DNA from 4 places in the Bradyrhizobium sp. YCK136 genome. Region 4 is predicted to be linked to each of the others. Evidence: riboswitches for the same ligand, from Rfam matches in the RefSeq annotation. Region 4 holds a riboswitch; each other region holds the start of a gene.
What was found. A riboswitch is a leader RNA that binds a small molecule or an ion and turns the genes downstream of it on or off. The one in region 4 is predicted to bind cobalamin.
Positions count from the first base shown of each region.

Region 1: it holds a riboswitch for cobalamin, as region 4 does, so the genes downstream of both, metE (5-methyltetrahydropteroyltriglutamate--homocysteine S-methyltransferase) here and ACFLEY_RS30080 (DUF1636 domain-containing protein) in region 4, are expected to answer to the same signal.
Region 2: it holds a riboswitch for cobalamin, as region 4 does, so the genes downstream of both, ACFLEY_RS25390 (TonB-dependent receptor) here and ACFLEY_RS30080 (DUF1636 domain-containing protein) in region 4, are expected to answer to the same signal.
Region 3: it holds a riboswitch for cobalamin, as region 4 does, so the genes downstream of both, ACFLEY_RS48550 (ribonucleoside triphosphate reductase) here and ACFLEY_RS30080 (DUF1636 domain-containing protein) in region 4, are expected to answer to the same signal.

Region 1 is NZ_CP172424.1:1,294,154-1,298,360, reverse strand. Features, by position in the region: gene metE (5-methyltetrahydropteroyltriglutamate--homocysteine S-methyltransferase) at 1-1,918, opposite strand, end outside; cobalamin riboswitch at 2,019-2,221, opposite strand; gene ACFLEY_RS06110 (nodulate formation efficiency C protein) at 3,231-3,956, shown strand.
Region 2 is NZ_CP172424.1:5,174,060-5,178,266, reverse strand. Features, by position in the region: gene ACFLEY_RS25415 (adenylate/guanylate cyclase domain-containing protein) at 1-140, shown strand, start outside; gene ACFLEY_RS25410 (hypothetical protein) at 244-420, shown strand; gene ACFLEY_RS25405 (hypothetical protein) at 576-788, shown strand; gene ACFLEY_RS25400 (hypothetical protein) at 928-1,185, shown strand; gene ACFLEY_RS25395 (hypothetical protein) at 1,273-1,494, shown strand; cobalamin riboswitch at 1,560-1,774, shown strand; partial or broken gene ACFLEY_RS25390 (TonB-dependent receptor) at 1,888-4,117, shown strand; gene ACFLEY_RS25385 (hypothetical protein) at 4,192-4,207, shown strand, end outside.
Region 3 is NZ_CP172426.1:88,590-92,796, forward strand. Features, by position in the region: gene ACFLEY_RS48540 (anaerobic ribonucleoside-triphosphate reductase activating protein) at 1-314, opposite strand, end outside; gene nrdD (anaerobic ribonucleoside-triphosphate reductase) at 271-462, opposite strand; gene ACFLEY_RS48550 (ribonucleoside triphosphate reductase) at 476-2,485, opposite strand; cobalamin riboswitch at 2,619-2,831, opposite strand; partial or broken gene ACFLEY_RS48555 (IS1380-like element ISBdi2 family transposase) at 3,108-4,207, opposite strand, start outside.
Region 4 is NZ_CP172424.1:6,195,210-6,199,416, reverse strand. Features, by position in the region: gene ACFLEY_RS30090 (cobyric acid synthase) at 1-1,122, opposite strand, end outside; gene cobO (cob(I)yrinic acid a,c-diamide adenosyltransferase) at 1,134-1,769, opposite strand; cobalamin riboswitch at 1,810-2,030, shown strand; gene ACFLEY_RS30080 (DUF1636 domain-containing protein) at 2,126-2,500, shown strand; gene cobW (cobalamin biosynthesis protein CobW) at 2,497-3,546, shown strand; gene cobN (cobaltochelatase subunit CobN) at 3,546-4,207, shown strand, end outside.

The DNA.
Region 1 (4,207 bases), 4.9 Mb from region 4:
GATATGCCTTCCAGTCCGACCGGCGCAATGGCAATCCTTCGCGGAGTGCAGCTTCGTCGATCTGTATTATGGCTGCACCGGCATTCTCGAGATCGCGGACTTCATCGCGCATCGCGAGCGCAAGCTGACGGCAGACCTCGCTTCTAGGAATATCATCGCGAACAAACGACCAGTTCAGGATCGTCACCGGTCCGGTCAACATCGCCTTCATCGGCTTACCAGTTAGTGATTGCGCGTAGCGCCACCATTCCACGGTGATCGGCTTCGGCCGCACTACATCGCCAAACAGGATCGGGGGCCTAACGCAGCGCGAACCATAGGACTGAACCCATCCGTTCCTTGTAAATGCGAAGCCGGCGAGTTGCTCGCTGAAGTACTGCACCATGTCATTACGCTCGAATTCGCCATGCACGAGGACGTCAAGACCGATGTCCTCCTGCCAACGTACGGCGCGGGCTATCTCCTCTTTGAGGAACCTGTCGTATTGCTCCTCGCTCATCGCACCTCGCGCATGCGCCGCGCGAGCATTTCGCACCGCTGTGGTCTGCGGAAACGATCCTATCGTCGTGGTAGGAAAAGCCGGCAGTCCAAAGCGTTCCCTTTGGATCTCGGAACGACGGGCAAACGGGGTGGCGCGCTGGCGCATCGTCTGATCGATCGCCCTCATTCGGACAGCGACGTTGGCATTATGGATCTTCGGCGAGGTCCGGCGGGCAGTCGCGGCGCATTCCGACTCGGCAAGAGCTAGCCCAACATTCTGGTCGCCTGCGAGTACCCGCGCCAGGATCGCAAGCTCACGCATCTTCTGAACCGAGAAAGCAAGCCAGCTCTTGACGTCGGACGCGAGCCCGGTCTCGAGTTCAACATCGACCGGCACGTGAAGCAGCGAGCAGGACGGAGCGAGCTGTACACGGTGCCTGCCAAGCTTCGCAATCGAGGGCTTCAGCCGCTGACGGAGCGACGGCAAGTTCGACCGCCACACATTGCGGCCGTCGATGACACCGAGCGACATGACGAGATCACTTCGGCCGTCAGCAATGATCTGATCCAATAGTTCTGGCGCTCGAACCAAATCGACGTGCAGACCGGAAATTGGCAGGCTCAAGGCAGTATCCAGATTGTCGCCTAGGGCGCCGAAATAGCTCGCAAGCATGATCTTGATAGCGGGTCCCTCCTTTGCGAACCGGTTATAGGCGTGCAGCAACGATTGTCGCGCCGCCTCATCCAGATCAAGGACCAGGCAGGGCTCATCAAACTGAACCCAACTTGCCCCTCGTTTGGCTAATTCATGCAGAAGTTCGATATAGACAGGTATCAGATCATCGAGGAGAGAGAGGGGCTGGAACGCGCTATCGGTACTCTTGCCGAGCTTTAAAAATGTGACCGGCCCGATCAGGACAGGGCGGGTCTGAAAGCCAAGAGCCCTGGCTTCCTCATACTCTTCGACGGGTTTGCGAGAGCACAGTCTGAACGCCTGTCCCCGGTAAAACTCGGGAACCATGTAGTGGTAGTTGGTATCGAACCACTTGGTCATTTCCTGCGCGGGCACGCCAGATCCCCGCGTACTCTGGTCGCAACTCGCATCCTGATCGCCGCATTGCGATCCGCGGGCCATGGCGAAGTACGTCTGGAGCGAAACGGATTCTCCGTTCGAGGCGTAGATCTCCGGGATGGCGCCAACCATGACACTTGTATCAAGCACCTGATCATACAGCGAGAAGTCGTTTGACGGAATGATCGTGACGCCGAGCGATTTCTGACGAGCCCAATTCGCTGCGCGTAGGCCGGATGCGTCTTCGTGCAACTGCTGTTCACTAATCTTTCCAGACCAGTAGCTTTCTAGAGCGAGCTTGAGCTCACGCCTTGGGCCGATGCGTGGCGTTCCGAGCGTAGCAACTGGGAGAGAGAGAGGAGACATCGCGTTAACCCCTGTTGGGGACAAAGGCCATGGCGGACGCAGGCAGGAGAAGTCGCGCGTGCGACGGCTGCTTGGCGTACCACCGAGACACCCCGCCCGTGGACCAATATATTGTCGGGGCCGGTCTCCTGGCTTGCTGGTCATCGCTGCTGTCCGGCCTTCCCGAAGCCGTGCAGGCTTCAGTGACATCGTTGGACAGCGGCTCGCCACTTACAGTTGCGGGGGCAGCGCCGGCATTTGCACCGGCTTCCCTCTTAGCTCCGGATCAATGGGAACCGGAGAACCTCGACGACTTGGATTATCGGCACGAGAACTCTTCCGTCAACCTCTCAGATTATGTGCAAGCTAATCTGCGACATCTGCTAGCCGAATGACCGTGCATCTCTGTGACTTACCACCATCCAGAAACATTCTCTAATCAGAGATGTCATAATCAGACATATCCTTCTCAGATACCGGGATAGCATCCGGAGCTGCCTTGAGGCGGAGCCGCACGCCAGATCGATGAAAGGGACAGAAGCAGCCTTCCGGCGGGAGTACCGACGTTTCTATCAGAATGCTTTCGATGCGGCTTTGCGATTTCCAGAGGTTCGCCCAGCACCTCGGCTAGCCAGCTATTCTCTCAACTAAAGGATCTGCAGCGAATAGGCCAAGGCACGTGGCGGAATTTAGCAACATACGAGGCGAGGGGTTGATTTGCGTGCCACCCAGACTTCAAAGCCGGGATCAAGCCGGCTTGGTGCCGCTGGCAATCATGCAGCTCGAACGCCGGCGGCACGATAGCGAACCACACAGCTCAATAGCGGCAAACGCACTTCCGTCCATCAGGCATCCGGCATCGAGGCGTTCAACTCTTCTGCTAAATATCCGGTGCGGGACAAGGATGCACAAGCTGCGGCGGATACACTGAATAGGAACATCGAAAACGTGCAAAGGTCGGAAAGTCGACAAGAGCGACACAAACTCTGTGAAAATTTCCGCCTATTGCCTGGCACGAAGAATGCAGACCCTCGGCATGCCCAGTCTCCTCCTGCTGGGCAGGTCCAGCTCAGCCAATTGACGCAGTCGCTGTCGGGGAAGTTAGCTGCGCATGACATACAGGGAGCGCCTGATCGCGCGGGACAGCCAGCGGGTGCCACGTCGCATCCCCGTAAACTTCTTGCGATGGCTCATAGCAGGTTCGAGGTTGCCTGCTTTACAAGATGTTTGGATGAAACGCGATAGGCCGAGGGTTATGAAGAGAATGTCTGGAAGACCCGCGCTATGGCTTTGCTTGGTCGGATTCTTAATCTGCCTCGCCTGGCCGGCTGCCATGAGCAATAATATTCGGGCCAGCGACAGCCCCCTTGTCGAACGATTGAAGTCAACTTGGCGAGCGCAAGATGGTGAGACGATAGAACAAATTATCTCCAATGTCTCGAAGGTGGCACAGTTCGTGCCTCAAATGTGGGGCGTTGTTGAACTTGGCCAAAACGACTTTATTTTCGTTTCGTGGACCAGACACCGGGACAACAAATCGGACGAACAGTACGTTATCACTTGGAAGATCGCCCTCGACGGCACGTTTGAACTTGCGTCGACTTATGCGAAGCCGATGGAATTGGGCTGGCGCGCCCTGGCGCTCTCCCTGATCGCCAGTGAAGTCGCAGATGGCGAAAGGGACGCAAATCTTCGCTTTCTGCATGATCCGGCCAACTTCAACTTCGTGGCCACCCCGCAAGGCCGGCTCGGCGATCTTCTGCGGCAGGGCCGCTGCACTATCATTGAACCAGTTGGAGTGGACTACTTACCGAAGCGGAATGGCAAACCGGCCGAGACGGGTGACGTGTGGCGCGTTCAGCTCTTGGTGAATTGTAGTATCCAAGGACCACGTTATTTTGCACACAACGGGGTCATCACTTTCGAAAAGAGAGAAGGACAGGATTGGGAGCCACAATCCTCCTTTGCCAAGCGCATCGCGAAATTTGCCCCTGGCTCCTGGTTCCAACGCACCGAGCCAAATGAAGAGGAATACTTAGGAGAGCGAAGGCCCGAGTAAACTGCCGCAGAGCAACATCGCGCCGCAGTTCCTCCATGGCCCAGTGCCTCGGACCGACTGCAAGACATACGCGCTCGGCACTTGCTTTGTTTTAGCCCGATCTGTTCACGAGAGCACGGTCGTTCTTGACGTCTGACGGGGGCTGGCGGCTGGCGTGGGTGACCGTCCGGCCTTTTCTCACCGGGTTCTACATCAAGCTGTTTTGTAGGCGATGGAGGAGTGGGGCGAACGGGGGGCGGACGCCCCGCCGG
Region 2 (4,207 bases), 1.0 Mb from region 4:
CCCGCGCCGCCTTCAACGCGGCGCTCGAAGCCGTCCCCGGCGACGGTCCCTCGCGCGCGCTGCTCGCCCGCATCGCGCAGTTCGAGGTCAATCCGCCGGACGAGAGGTGGGACGGTGCCTGGCGGCTGGAGCAGAAGTAAGCCGCCGCGGGAAAAATTGTTTCTACTCGATAACGATGTTCGCCGTGACCTATTTCCCAGGCTTAGGTTGATCGTCCTTGAGGCGTTTGATGGGGACACGCCGATGACAGAACTTGAGGACAGGCTGGAACGGTTCGAGACGCTCACGGCCGAATGCGAGCTGATCGCCAAGCTCGCCACCGACAGCACCAAGCGCGAATTCTATCTCAAGCTCGCCGAGCACTATTATCAGCTTGCGCGCGAGACGCGGGCTGCGGTCGCGACCAGCGCTGCGGCCTGAAGGCGGCTGCAATCCGTTCTTAACATTTGGCACGCATCCTTTGACGGGAGCGAGCGTCGCGATTCGCGATGGCTCGCAGTGGGAATGCCGGGACTCGCTGCAATGCAGCGTGTCTCGCTGATGTTGCTTTGCCGGTGCTTTTTCGGGGCAATCCCATGCGTCTGCTTGCGGTCCTCATCCTCGCGCTCATGACAGCGGCCTGCAACCAGGAACAGGACATCACCGGCTCGACCGCAGCCTGCCCGGTGCGGAACTACAGCTCCTACAACCCCCGCGACATGAACCAGTGCGTGGCCGCCTGCAAGGCGTGCGACCATGGCAACACGGTCACCTGCACCACGTCCTGCACGCTCAAGGGCGCGCACTGATCGGCCAGCGGTTTGCAAAAGCCTGAGGGCCGGATCGCCGGGCCCCTTGGGCATTGAGGGGTTGACGGTGTCGGGGCACCGGAACGATTCACCTGACATAATCATTGGTAGGAGCAGGCAGGACGCGGAGTCGGATGGAATGGGTATGCTCGATCCCGGCCGGTTTCTGGTGTCGTGCTCGCAGTGCGACGCGTGGCCGATGGCGGCCAACGTCAAACGCTCGAGCTGGTCGACGTCCCCGAGCGAGGTCCGCTTCGTGTGTCCGCGCTGTCGCCGCGAGGAGACCGCGATCATCTCCGCCTCGGGCGAATTGACGCCGATCCGGCGCATCGACATCCCGCCGCGCGACGTCACGGTGGCCTGGGCTCAGGCACAGCGCCAGAGAGGGCGGGCGTAGGCGGCCGCTCTATTGCGCGATCCCGTGTCGGAACCCGGGCGATCGTCGGACGTTTCCGCCCCAACATCACGTATCGAGGCCAGGCGAATGATCAGCGCGCATTTCGACACCCGTACACGGATCAACATGAAGCTGGCGCTGGATCGGATTTGCCGCAATCGGCCCAGGGGCGAGGATCATGGGTTCCGCAGGTCGGTCGCCGAGAACATCGTCCGCTGCGCGCTCGCGGGCCGAACCGGCATCGGCCAGCTTGTCGATGCCGGAGAGCGGGCGGTGGTCACGACGCGCGCGGTGCGGAAGCCTGACTGATTGTGTTTGCCTCGCGTTTGCAGCTCATCGTTCAACCGGTCGATTGACTCTCCGTACGGCCGCCTCGTAGATTGATCGGTGACGGTTCTCCGCACGGAGATCAAAAGGGAACGTGGTGCGAGATTGTCCCAACGCCGGGATTGTCCCAACGCCACGGCTGCCCCCGCAACTGTAAGCGGTGAATCTTTCGTCATATGCCACTGGGAATCTCGGTCCTGGGAAGGCGACGTAAGGTAACGACCCGCGAGCCAGGAGACCTGCCGTCAGCCGTGGTCACACGCGAAGATGTCGGTCGGGGAGTACAGGCATTAGCTTCACCGGAGCAATCGATTGCTCCGCCGTAAAGCCTCGTTCGCTGTGACGTGCCACTGACGTCATGCCGAGGTTACAACTGTGTCCCGTATTGTCTCTGCCGCCAGGCGCCTTCGCGCCGGTATCGTTGCTGCCGTTTTCCTCCATGCGATCGATCTCCCCGCAGCTTTCGCGCAGCAAGCCGCCGCCGAGCAGCTGCCGCCGGTCGAAGTGACCAGGCCCGACGATCAGAACCGCACGCGCGCCAGGGCGATCGGCGACGGCGACACGACGAGGCGGCGAGCCCCGAGTGGAGCGCCGGCAGGCAATGGCGCCGGCTCGTCCGGCTCCGGCGGCGAGGCGGTCGCCAGCAACGGAGGCATCGTCGGGGCCGCCACGACCGTCATCACGGCCGCGGATATCGCACATGCGCCCTCGCAGACGCTTGCCGAGATCATCGCGACGCAAGTCCCGGGTGCCCAGATCACGACGCTCTATGGCGGCCAGATCGGCGCGAAGACCAGCGTCGACCTGCGCGGCTTCGGCGCGTTTGCCACTGCCAATTCGCTGGTGCTGATCAACGGGCGGCGGCTGAACGACATCGACATCGCGCAGGTGGACCTCTCCACTGTCCCGCTCAATTCCATTGAGCGTATCGAGATCACGCGCGGCAATGCCGGCGCGGTGCTCTATGGGGACAATGCGGTCGGCGGCGTGATCAACATCGTCACCAGGAACGGCGTCGGCGGGCCGCCCGTTGCCGCGCGCATCGAGGCCGGCTTCGGCTCGTTCGACACCAGGCTTGGCAATGTCTCGACGTCGCTCAATTCCGGTCCGTGGTCGACCTCGTTCTACGGCAATGCCGTCAAGACAGACGGCTACCGCGACAACAATCGCCTTGTCCAGGAGAATGGCGTCGGCAACCTGAACTACACGACATCAGACCTGACTGCTTTCGTCACCGTTACCGGCGACAATCAGGAGCTGCGATTGCCGGGCGGCCGCACCGTCGATCCGTCCATCGGCGTCGACGAGCTCGCGACCAACCGACGGGGCACCAGCACACCCTTCAACTACGCCAACCAGCAGGGCTTCAGCGCGACAGCCGGCTTCACGAAGACCCTGGCCAACGGCATCGATCTGATCGTGGACGGCGGCGTGCGCGACAAGAAGCAGCAGGGCGCGTTCTTCTCCGGCCCGGCGCCGGTTCCCGCGTTGTTCACGTCCACCTATGTCGATGCCGATCTGACGACATGGTCGATCACGCCGCGGCTCAGCGTGAAGGGCTTGCTGCTGGGGATGCCGTCGCAACTGCTGACCGGCCTCGATTATTACGATGCGAGCTTTCAGCAGAACCGCGGCGCCGGCCAGGGGCTCGCGCCCTGGCACAATTACGATCTCAGGCAGCAGACGGTTGCGGGCTATTTTCAGCACGCATTGGGTGTGGCGCCGGCGACTGACGTCTCCTATGGCGTGCGGGCAGAGCGTCAGTCTCTCGGCGCGAGACAATTTTGACGTCGCCGCTCCGTTCAACACCGACATCGGCGCGCTCCCGCTCAGGAGCGACGAGACCCAATACGCGCTGCACCTCGGGGTCGAGCATCGCCTCAATGACATCGTCTCGCTGTTCGGCCGCGCTGCGCGCGCATTCCGCACGCCGGATGTCGATGAGCGTGTGTCGTCGGGCCCTTCATTCGACCCCTTCTTCAATCCGCTGCCGCAGACCTTCCGGCTCAAGACCCAGACCTCGCAGGATGTCGAGGGCGGGCTGCGCATCAAGGGAGGCGGGCTGCAATTGCAGAGCAGCCTCTATCTGATGGACCTCGCCAACGAGATCCACTTCAGTCCGATCCTGTTCTACAACACCAACCTCGATCCGACCCGCCGTTACGGCTCGGAGACCAGTCTGTCCTATCGCGTCAACGACTCTCTGCTCCTGCGCTCCGGCATGGCCTATACAAGGGCCGTGTTTCGCGAGGGCGTCTGGGCCGGCAACGACGTGCCGCTGGTGTCGCGCTACACCGCGAGTGCAGGCGTCACTTGGAACATCTGGCAGAACTATGTGGTGCTCGACGCCACCGCGCGCTTCTGGAGCGAGCGGCGCATGGACAATGACCAGGCGGGAACACAGCGGCCGATCCCAGCCAATGGCACGATCGACCTCAAGCTCAGCGGTCAGTACGAGCGCTACTTCTGGTCTTTGAGCGTCAACAACGTGCTGAACGCGCTCTACTACGACTATGCGATCGCAAGCACCTTCACGGACGGCCGCTTCAGTGCCTATCCGCTGCCGGGCCGCACCTATCTGCTCAAGGCCGGCGCCAAATTCTGATCAAGGCTCTGATCGCGACGGGGGCTGTCATAGGCTCCCGAATGGACTAGAATTCGAAAAGAAGGAGATTACTCATGGCTCTCAGCACCC
Region 3 (4,207 bases), on a different replicon from region 4:
TCGCGTCGCACAGCACGCATCGCGTCCGGCAGCGCCGCCTGGAGGGTGGGTTCGCCGCCAGAGAACACCACGCCGTCGAGCAGGCCGCGACGGCTGTCGAGAAAAGACAGCACGTCCGGCCACGCGATTTCGAAGTCTCCCCTCGGCGGAATCAGATGCGGGTTGTGGCAATAGCCGCACGACCAAGGGCAGCCCTGGCAGAACACCGTTGCCACGAGCTCGCCCGGCCAGTCGCAGGTGGACAGCCGGGCCAGCCCGCCAATCTGCAATTCAGCCGAGCGCGACGCGCGCTTCAGCGAAGAACCTGCGCTCATTGTGCTCGCCTTTCTTGCCGCGATTGAACGACGACACCGGCCGGTGATAACCCATCACGCGGGTCCAGACCTCACAGGGCTGGCGCTCGTCGTCGCTGAGCGTCACCGCGGAATCGGTGCTGGTCGCACGGGCAGTGGATTCGTTCATCTGTGGTCTCCTTTCAGTGCGCGGCGGCATGCCGCTTGGCTGCGAGCCGTTCGGCGTCGCATTTCGGGCAGAAGGCATGCTCGCCTTCGAGATAGCCGTGCGTCGGACAGATCGAGAATGTCGGCGTGACGGTGACGTAGGGTAGGCGGAAATTTGAGAGCGCCCGCCGCACGAGCTTCTTGCACGCTGCGCCCGAGGACAAGCGTGAGCCCATGTAGAGATGGAGCACCGTACCGCCGGTGTATTTGCGTTGCAGCTCGTCTTGGCGCTCAAGGGCCTCGAACGGATCGTCGGTGAGGCCGACCGGAAGCTGGCTCGAATTGGTGTAATAGGGGAGATCGACGGTGCCCGCCTGCAAGATTCCGGGGTAGCGCTTGCGGTCTTCCTTCGCGAAGCGGTAGGTCGTGCCCTCCGCGGGCGTGGCTTCGAGGTTGAACAGGATGCCGGTTTCGGTCTGGAACGCGGCGATGCGCGCGCGCACATGGTCGAGCAGCCGTACCGCAAAGGCATGGCCCCAGGGTGTGCTGATGTTCTCGCAATCGGCGGTGAGGTTGCGGATCATCTCGTTGACGCCATTGACGCCGAGCGTCGAGAAATGGTTGCGCAGCGTGCCCAGATAGCGCTTGCTATAGGGAAAAAGTCCGTCGTCCATGTAGCGTTGCACGACCTTGCGCTTGATGTCCAGGCTGTTGCGACCGATTTCCAGCAGCGCGTCGAGGCGATGGAATAGGCCCGCTTCGTCGCCGCGATGCAGATAGCCGAGGCGAGCGCAATTAATGGTAACCACACCAATAGAGCCGGTCTGCTCAGCGCTGCCGAACAGGCCGTTACCGCGCTTGAGCAGCTCGGTGAGATCGAGCTGTAGTCGGCAGCACATCGAGCGGATCATGTTCGGCTTGAGCTCGGAATTGATGAAGTTCTGGAAGTAGGGCAGGCCGTATTTCGCCGTCATCTCGAACAGGCGATCAGCGTTATCGCTCTCCCAGGGGAAATCCGCAGCGATGTTGTAGGTCGGGATTGGAAAGGTGAATACACGGCCCTTGGCGTCACCTTTCGTCATCACCTCCATATAGGCGCGGTTGATCATGTCCATTTCGGAACGCAGGTCGCCATAGGTGAAATCCATCTCCTCTCCGCCGATCACCGGCACCTGATCGCGGAGGTCCTCCGGGCAGGTCCAGTCGAAGGTGAGATTGGTGAAAGGCGTCTGCGTACCCCAGCGCGAGGGGACATTGAGGTTGTAGATGAGCTCCTGGATCGATTGCAGTACGTCGCCGTAGCTCAAGCCGTCCCTCCGGATGAACGGCGCCATATAGGTGTCGAACGAACTGAAGGCTTGCGCGCCCGCCCACTCGTTCTGCAACGTGCCGAGAAAATTGACGATCTGCCCGACCGCACTCGACATGTGCTTCGGCGGGCCGGCCTCGACCTTGCCGGGCACGCCGTTCAGTCCCTCGGTCAAGAGCGTGCGCAGCGACCAGCCGGCGCAATAACCGGCGAGCATGTCGAGGTCATGGATATGGATGTCGCCTTCACGATGGGCGTGGCCGATCTCCGGCGGGTAGATGTGCGACAGCCAGTAGTTGGCGACGACCTTGCCCGAGAGGTTCAGGATAAGGCCGCCCAGCGAATAGCCCTGGTTGGCGTTGGCATTCACGCGCCAGTCGGTACGTTCGAGATACTCGTTGATGGAAGCGGCGACATCAACCATCGTCTTGTGGTCCCGACGCGCCTGTCCGCGTTTCTCACGATAGACGATGTAGGCGCGCGCAGTGGCGAAATAGTCGGCCGCGATCAGCACCTGCTCGACAATATCCTGCACCTCTTCAATTTGGGGCGTTGCGCCGGCGAAGCGGTGCGCGATGACCTTGATAGTCTCTCCCGTGAGCCGGCCGGCCGCCTCGTCGTCGAACTCGCCGGTCGCCCGTCCCGCGCGCGCGATCGCAGAACGGATCTTGCCGGCATCGAACACAACCGTGTCGCCATCGCGTTTGACGATCGAGCGCGGCAATGCGGCTTGCAAAGAATTGCTTTGACCCAGACCAGACATCGGCATCCCATATGGGTTGGGGCAGGGCCGAGGTAGGCGCATGCGGAAAACGAGCCGCCCTCGGCGGCCGACTGCCGGCAAGCGACCACCGGGACACCCCGCCCGAGGACTCTGTTGTTGTCGCGGCAGGTCTCCTGGCTCGCGGGTTATTGCTGCTGTCTGGCCTTCCCGACGCGGAGATTTTGCGCCAGTGACTCTATCGACATCGGCTCGCCGCTTACAGTTGCGGGGGCAGCGCCGGCTTTGGCTTTCGGCCGTACCGGCTTCCCTCTTAGCTCTCTATCTTGTGATTCGAGAGACCGTGACGGCTACATTTAGGGGGCATATTCGATTCTGTGTCAACAGGTAGTTTATTGCAGCGGAAATATAGAGCCCGTCATGGGTTCTCGTCTTCGTTGCGCCACGCGTCGATTGTCTCGGGCTGCTTAGCCCGTCCTATTCGTGAGAGTGCGGCTTTTGGGCCCGATTGATGCGGCCGCACATCTTGTCTGACGAGGCGCACAGGATTGCCTTCGGCTTTTCGCCGCCTGACGACCGGTACTTTGCAACGCGCTTGAGGGATGGGTTGGGCGAACGGGGGCGGACGCCCCGCCGGTCAAGGACTGAGCGGCAGCAGCGCGCCGGGCAAGCCGCGGATCAGGTCGGCTTCGGGACATGCCGCGGCGAACGCAAGGCGAATGCGGCTCGTGGTCTCGACCACACGGGCAGCGAGTTTCAAGAGACGAAGACGCAGCGTCGCGAACTCGGCAGCGGCCAATTCCCGGGCTTTGGGAATGGCGTCGCGCACGGTCAGCATCAGCCAATAAGCGGCCGTATGGAGCACGAGACGGACCTGGTTGGCGAGCGCCGAACGGCAGCTGGTGCGGTCGGAGGCGAGCTGTGTCTTATGCAGCTTGATCAGATTCTCGGCTTGGCCGCGCGCGCAATACAGGCTGTCGTAGATCCACTCGGCCGAGCCGACATCGAGGCTGGTGACGACGAAACGGATGTCGAGGCCGAGCATCGTCGCCTCAATACGGGCGACGGTGCGCCGTTCGCGATCCCAGGACTTTGCCTTGTGGCGCGTCTCGGTATAGCCACGCAGAACCGGCAGGTTCTCGATGGCGCGTCGGGTGCGGATGTCGTCGGCGACCTCGTCGACTTTTCTGGCGAGAGGCTTGGTGCCGGACAGACCGAAGATGTAGTCGATGCCGTTGGTCTCGCACCACGCCATGGCCTCCGGCCGGGCATAGTGCCCGTCGCCACGGAACGTAATTTGCGTGTTGTGCCACCGCGTCCGGATATGCCGTACGGCGCAGATGGGCACGCACCTCGACGCCGCCCGGCGTCTTGCCGGGCCGCAGCACGACGGCCACGGGCCGGCTCTTCTCCGTGTCGTAGACGTGGATCGGCAGGAAGCAGCGTTCGTCATAATGAGCGTTGAACAGCGAGAGCTGCTGATGGCCGTGGACGACGTCGCAGGTATCATCGATGTCGAGCGTGACGGATGCCGGCTCGCGCGGGTAGCTATCCATCCATGCGTCGACCAAAGTGTAGGTCAGCCGGATCACGTCGCGCAGGCGCGGAGCATTCTCCAGCCGCGACAGCGTCGGCTGGGAACACAAATCCCGGCCCGTGTCCGGTAGGCGACCGCAGGCCAGTTTGAATGCCGGATCGGACCTCAGATGATCGAGGTCGTCGGCGTCCTCGTAGCCG
Region 4 (4,207 bases):
CCGCGTCAGCGTCTTCTGCGGACTCATCACCGTTTCGACATCCAGGAGTCCGAGGCCCGGCGTGTCGCCGGCAGGGCCTTCGATCCCGTCGGGATCGGCAACGCTGCGTCCGAGCATCTGATAGCCGCCGCAGAGGCCGAGCACGTGGCCGCCGCGGCGATAATGCGCCAGGAGATCAATGTCCCAGCCCTGCGCGCGCAGGAAGGCGAGGTCGCCGCGGGTGGATTTGGAGCCGGGGATGATGACGAGACGCACATCGCCAGGGATCGCTTCACCCGGCCGCACCATGACGAGATCGACGCCCGCCTCGAGCTTGAGCGGATCGAGATCGTCGAAATTGGCGATCCGCGACAGCGCAAGGCAAGCGATCTTGCATTGGCCCGGCTTTCGCGCATCACTCAGGCCCAGCGCGTCCTCGGCGGGCAGCTCGCCGGCGCGCGCAAACCAGGGCAGCACGCCAAAACCGCGCCAGGCGGTCTTTGCTTCGATCAGCTTGTAGCCGTCATCGAACAGCGTGGGATCGCCGCGAAATTTGTTGATGACAAAACCCTGGATCATCGCGGCATCGTCGGGGTCGATCACCATCTTGATGCCGACGAGCTGGGCGATGACGCCGCCACGGTCGATATCGCCGATCAGCACGACGGGCACGTCGGCCTTGCGCGCAAAACCCATGTTGGCGATGTCGGCCTTGCGCAAATTGACCTCGGCGGGGCTGCCGGCGCCTTCGACCAGCACGAGATCGGCGCGCGCCTTCAGCCGCTCAAAGCTCTCCAGCACCGCGCCCATCAATGACGGTTTCATCGCCGCGTATTCGCGCGCCCGCGCGGTCGCGATGCGTTTGCCGTGGACAACGACCTGCGCGCCGACATCGGTCTCGGGCTTCAGGAGCACCGGGTTCATGTCGGTGTGCGGCTCGACGCCGGCGGCGAGGGCTTGCAGTGCTTGGGCGCGGCCGATCTCGCCGCCGTCGACGGTCACGGCGGCATTGTTCGACATGTTCTGCGGCTTGAAGGGAAGCACGCGCAGCCCACGCCGCGTGAAGGCGCGCGCAAGGCCGGCGACGATGAGCGACTTGCCCACGTCCGAGCCGGCCCCCTGGATCATCAATGCGCGCGCCATCGCGTGTGTCTTCAGAACTCGACGCCGGCTTGCGCCTTGATGCCGGAGCGGAACGGATGTTTCACCAGCGTCATCTCGGTGACGAGGTCGGCGATCTCGATCAGCTCGTCCTTGGCATTGCGCCCGGTGAGCACGACATGTGTCATCGCAGGCTTTTGCGTCGTCAGGAACTCGACGACCTCAGCGATATCGAGATAGTCGTAGCGCAGCGCGATGTTAATCTCGTCGAGCACGACCATGCGCAGGTTCGAATCGAGGATCAGCTCCTTCGCCTTCTCCCAGCCGGCGCGCGCGGCCGCGATGTCGCGGGCGCGGTCCTGCGTCTCCCAGGTGAAACCTTCGCCCATCGCATGGAACTGGCAGAGATCGCCGAAATGGCCGGTGAGCAGGCGCCGCTCGCCTGTATCCCAGGCCCCCTTGATGAACTGCACGACGGCGCAGGGGAAGCCATGGGCGACGCAGCGCACGATCATGCCGAAGGCGGAGGAGGACTTGCCCTTGCCGGCGCCGGTATGGACGATGATGAGGCCCTTCTCGCCGCTCTTGGTCGCCATGATCTTGTCGCGGGCGGCCTTCTTCTTCGCCATTTTCGCGGCGTGGCGGGCGTCGGTTTCCTCGGCCGTTTGGGTATCCGGTTCAGGCGTCATCGGACGGGGTCCTTCGGCTTGACAAGAGGCGGCCAGGGGCAAATGGTGGCCCGGCGTTGGTTCCTGTCCTATGACAGGCGAAGAGGGAATGCGATAGGGTCCGAATCGGCAAGATTTGGGTCCAAAATGCAGCCGCCCCCGCGACCGTGACCGGAGAGATGCCCGAGGCCACTGATCCCTAACGGGATCGGGAAGGCGGGGATCGAAGGGCAAAACCCTGCTCCGCAAGCCGGGAGACCTGCCAGCGCGGACGATTTTTGGACCGGCGGACGGGGTGTTCCGCGACGGGGAAACGGACCCTCGCAAGACCGGTTCGTGGGCCTCTTCGCCTCCCGCTGTTTATTCTGGAAGAGGCGATGACCGTCACACTTCACGTCTGCATTACCTGCCGTGCCGGCGAGACGCTTGGCGAGGGCGAAGTCACGCCGGGCAAGCGCCTTCACGGTGCGATCGTCGACGCCGGCGTGCCCGATGGCGTCAATGTGGTTCCCGTTGAATGCCTGTCCGCATGCAGCCAGGGCTGCTCGGTCGCGCTCAGTGCGCCCGGCCGCTGGTCCTATGTCTATGGCCGCCTGTCGGATGCCAACGCGCGCGACGTGATCGCAGGCGCCGCCGCCTATGCGGCCGCGCCCGACGGCCTCGTGCCCTGGCGCAGCCGTCCCGAGATCTTCCGCAAGCAGTCACTTGCGCGCATTCCCCCCATTGCCGTCGTGCCGGAGGCCGCCGAATGAACTCGCTCGCAAAAGTCCCGGTCACGGTGATCACCGGCTTTCTCGGCTCCGGCAAGACGACGCTGATCCAGCATTTGCTCGCCAACCCCAACGGCAAGAAGCTCGCGGTGCTCGTCAACGAGTTCGGCAGCGAGGGCGTCGACGGCCAGATTCTGAAGTCCTGCGCCGATGCCAATTGCCCGGAGGAAAACATCGTCGAGCTCGCCAATGGCTGCATCTGCTGCACCGTTGCCGACGATTTCATCCCGACCATGGAGCTGTTGCTGGCGCGGCCGGTGAGGCCCGATCACATCCTGATCGAGACCTCGGGCCTGGCGCTGCCCAAGCCCTTGCTTAGGGCGTTCGACTGGCCGGAGATCCGTTCGCGCATCACCGTTGACGGTGTGATCGCGCTGGCCGATGCCGAGGCCGTCGCCGCCGGCCGTTTCGCGCCGGACCCGGCCGCAGTGGAAGTGCAGCGGGCGGCGGACGAAAATCTCGATCACGAGACGCCGCTGTCGGAAGTGTTCGAGGACCAGATCGCCTGCGCCGACATCGTGCTGCTGACCAAGGCCGATCTTGCCGGCCCGGCGGGACTCGAAGCGGCCAAGGCTGCCATCACCGCCGAGATGCCGCGCCGCGTGCCGATGCTTGCCGTTACCGACGGCGCGATCGATGCGCGCGTCATCCTCGGTCTCGGTGCCGCCGCCGAGAATGATCTTGCCGCGCGCCCGTCGCATCACGACGGCGAGGAGGAGCATGAGCACGACGATTTTGCGTCCGTCGTGATCGATCTTCCGGAAGTCGGCGACGTCGATGCGCTGGTCGCCTCGGTTCAGCGCCTGGCGCGCGAGCAGAACGTGCTGCGTGCCAAGGGTTACATCGCGGTCGCGGGCAAGCCGATGCGCCTGCTGCTCCAGGCCGTCGGCGAGCGCGTGCGTCACCAGTTCGACAAGCCCTGGGGCGCGCTCGCGCGGCAGTCAAAGCTCGTCGTGATCGGCGAGCACGGCGATATCGACGAGGCCGCGATAAGAGCGGGACTTGGTCTTTCAGGATCTGGCATCTGATGCACGTCGTCTTCCGCGAGAGCCGCGGTCTCGAGGAGACCGCGACGCCAAGGGACATCGGCCAGGACCCGGCCGATCTCGTGGTGCTCTCGTATTCGGATTCCGATCTTGCCGCGTTCGCGGCCGGCTGGCGGCGTGGCCGCGACAGCCTGCCGTCGCTGCGGCTCGCCAATCTCGCCGAACTGCGTCATCCGCTTTCGATCGACACCTACATCGAGCGCACGCTGGCCCAGGCACGCGGCATTCTGGTCCGCCTGATCGGCGGCGAGTCCTATTGGCCCTACGGTCTCGCGGCTCTCCAGCAACTCGCGCAGGCGCGCGGTATCGTGCTCGCCGTGCTGCCGGCCGACGGCCGCGACGACACGCGGCTCGATGCATACTCAACGCTGCCTGTCTCGACGCTGCGCCGGCTCAAGGTGCTCTGCGACACCGGCGGTCCGGTCGCAGCGCAGGCCGCGATTGCGCAACTTGCGCTGGCCTCGGGACTCTATGCCGGTCCGGTCGTCGGCGAGACGACCGTGCCCGAGATGGGCTTTTACGAGCCCGCGCGCGGTGTCATCGCCGTGCCGACCGCCGGCGAGGGCAAGCCTCGCGCGCTGGTGACGTTTTATCGGTCGTACCTGACCGCCGCGGACACCGGCCCGGTCGATGCGCTGATTGC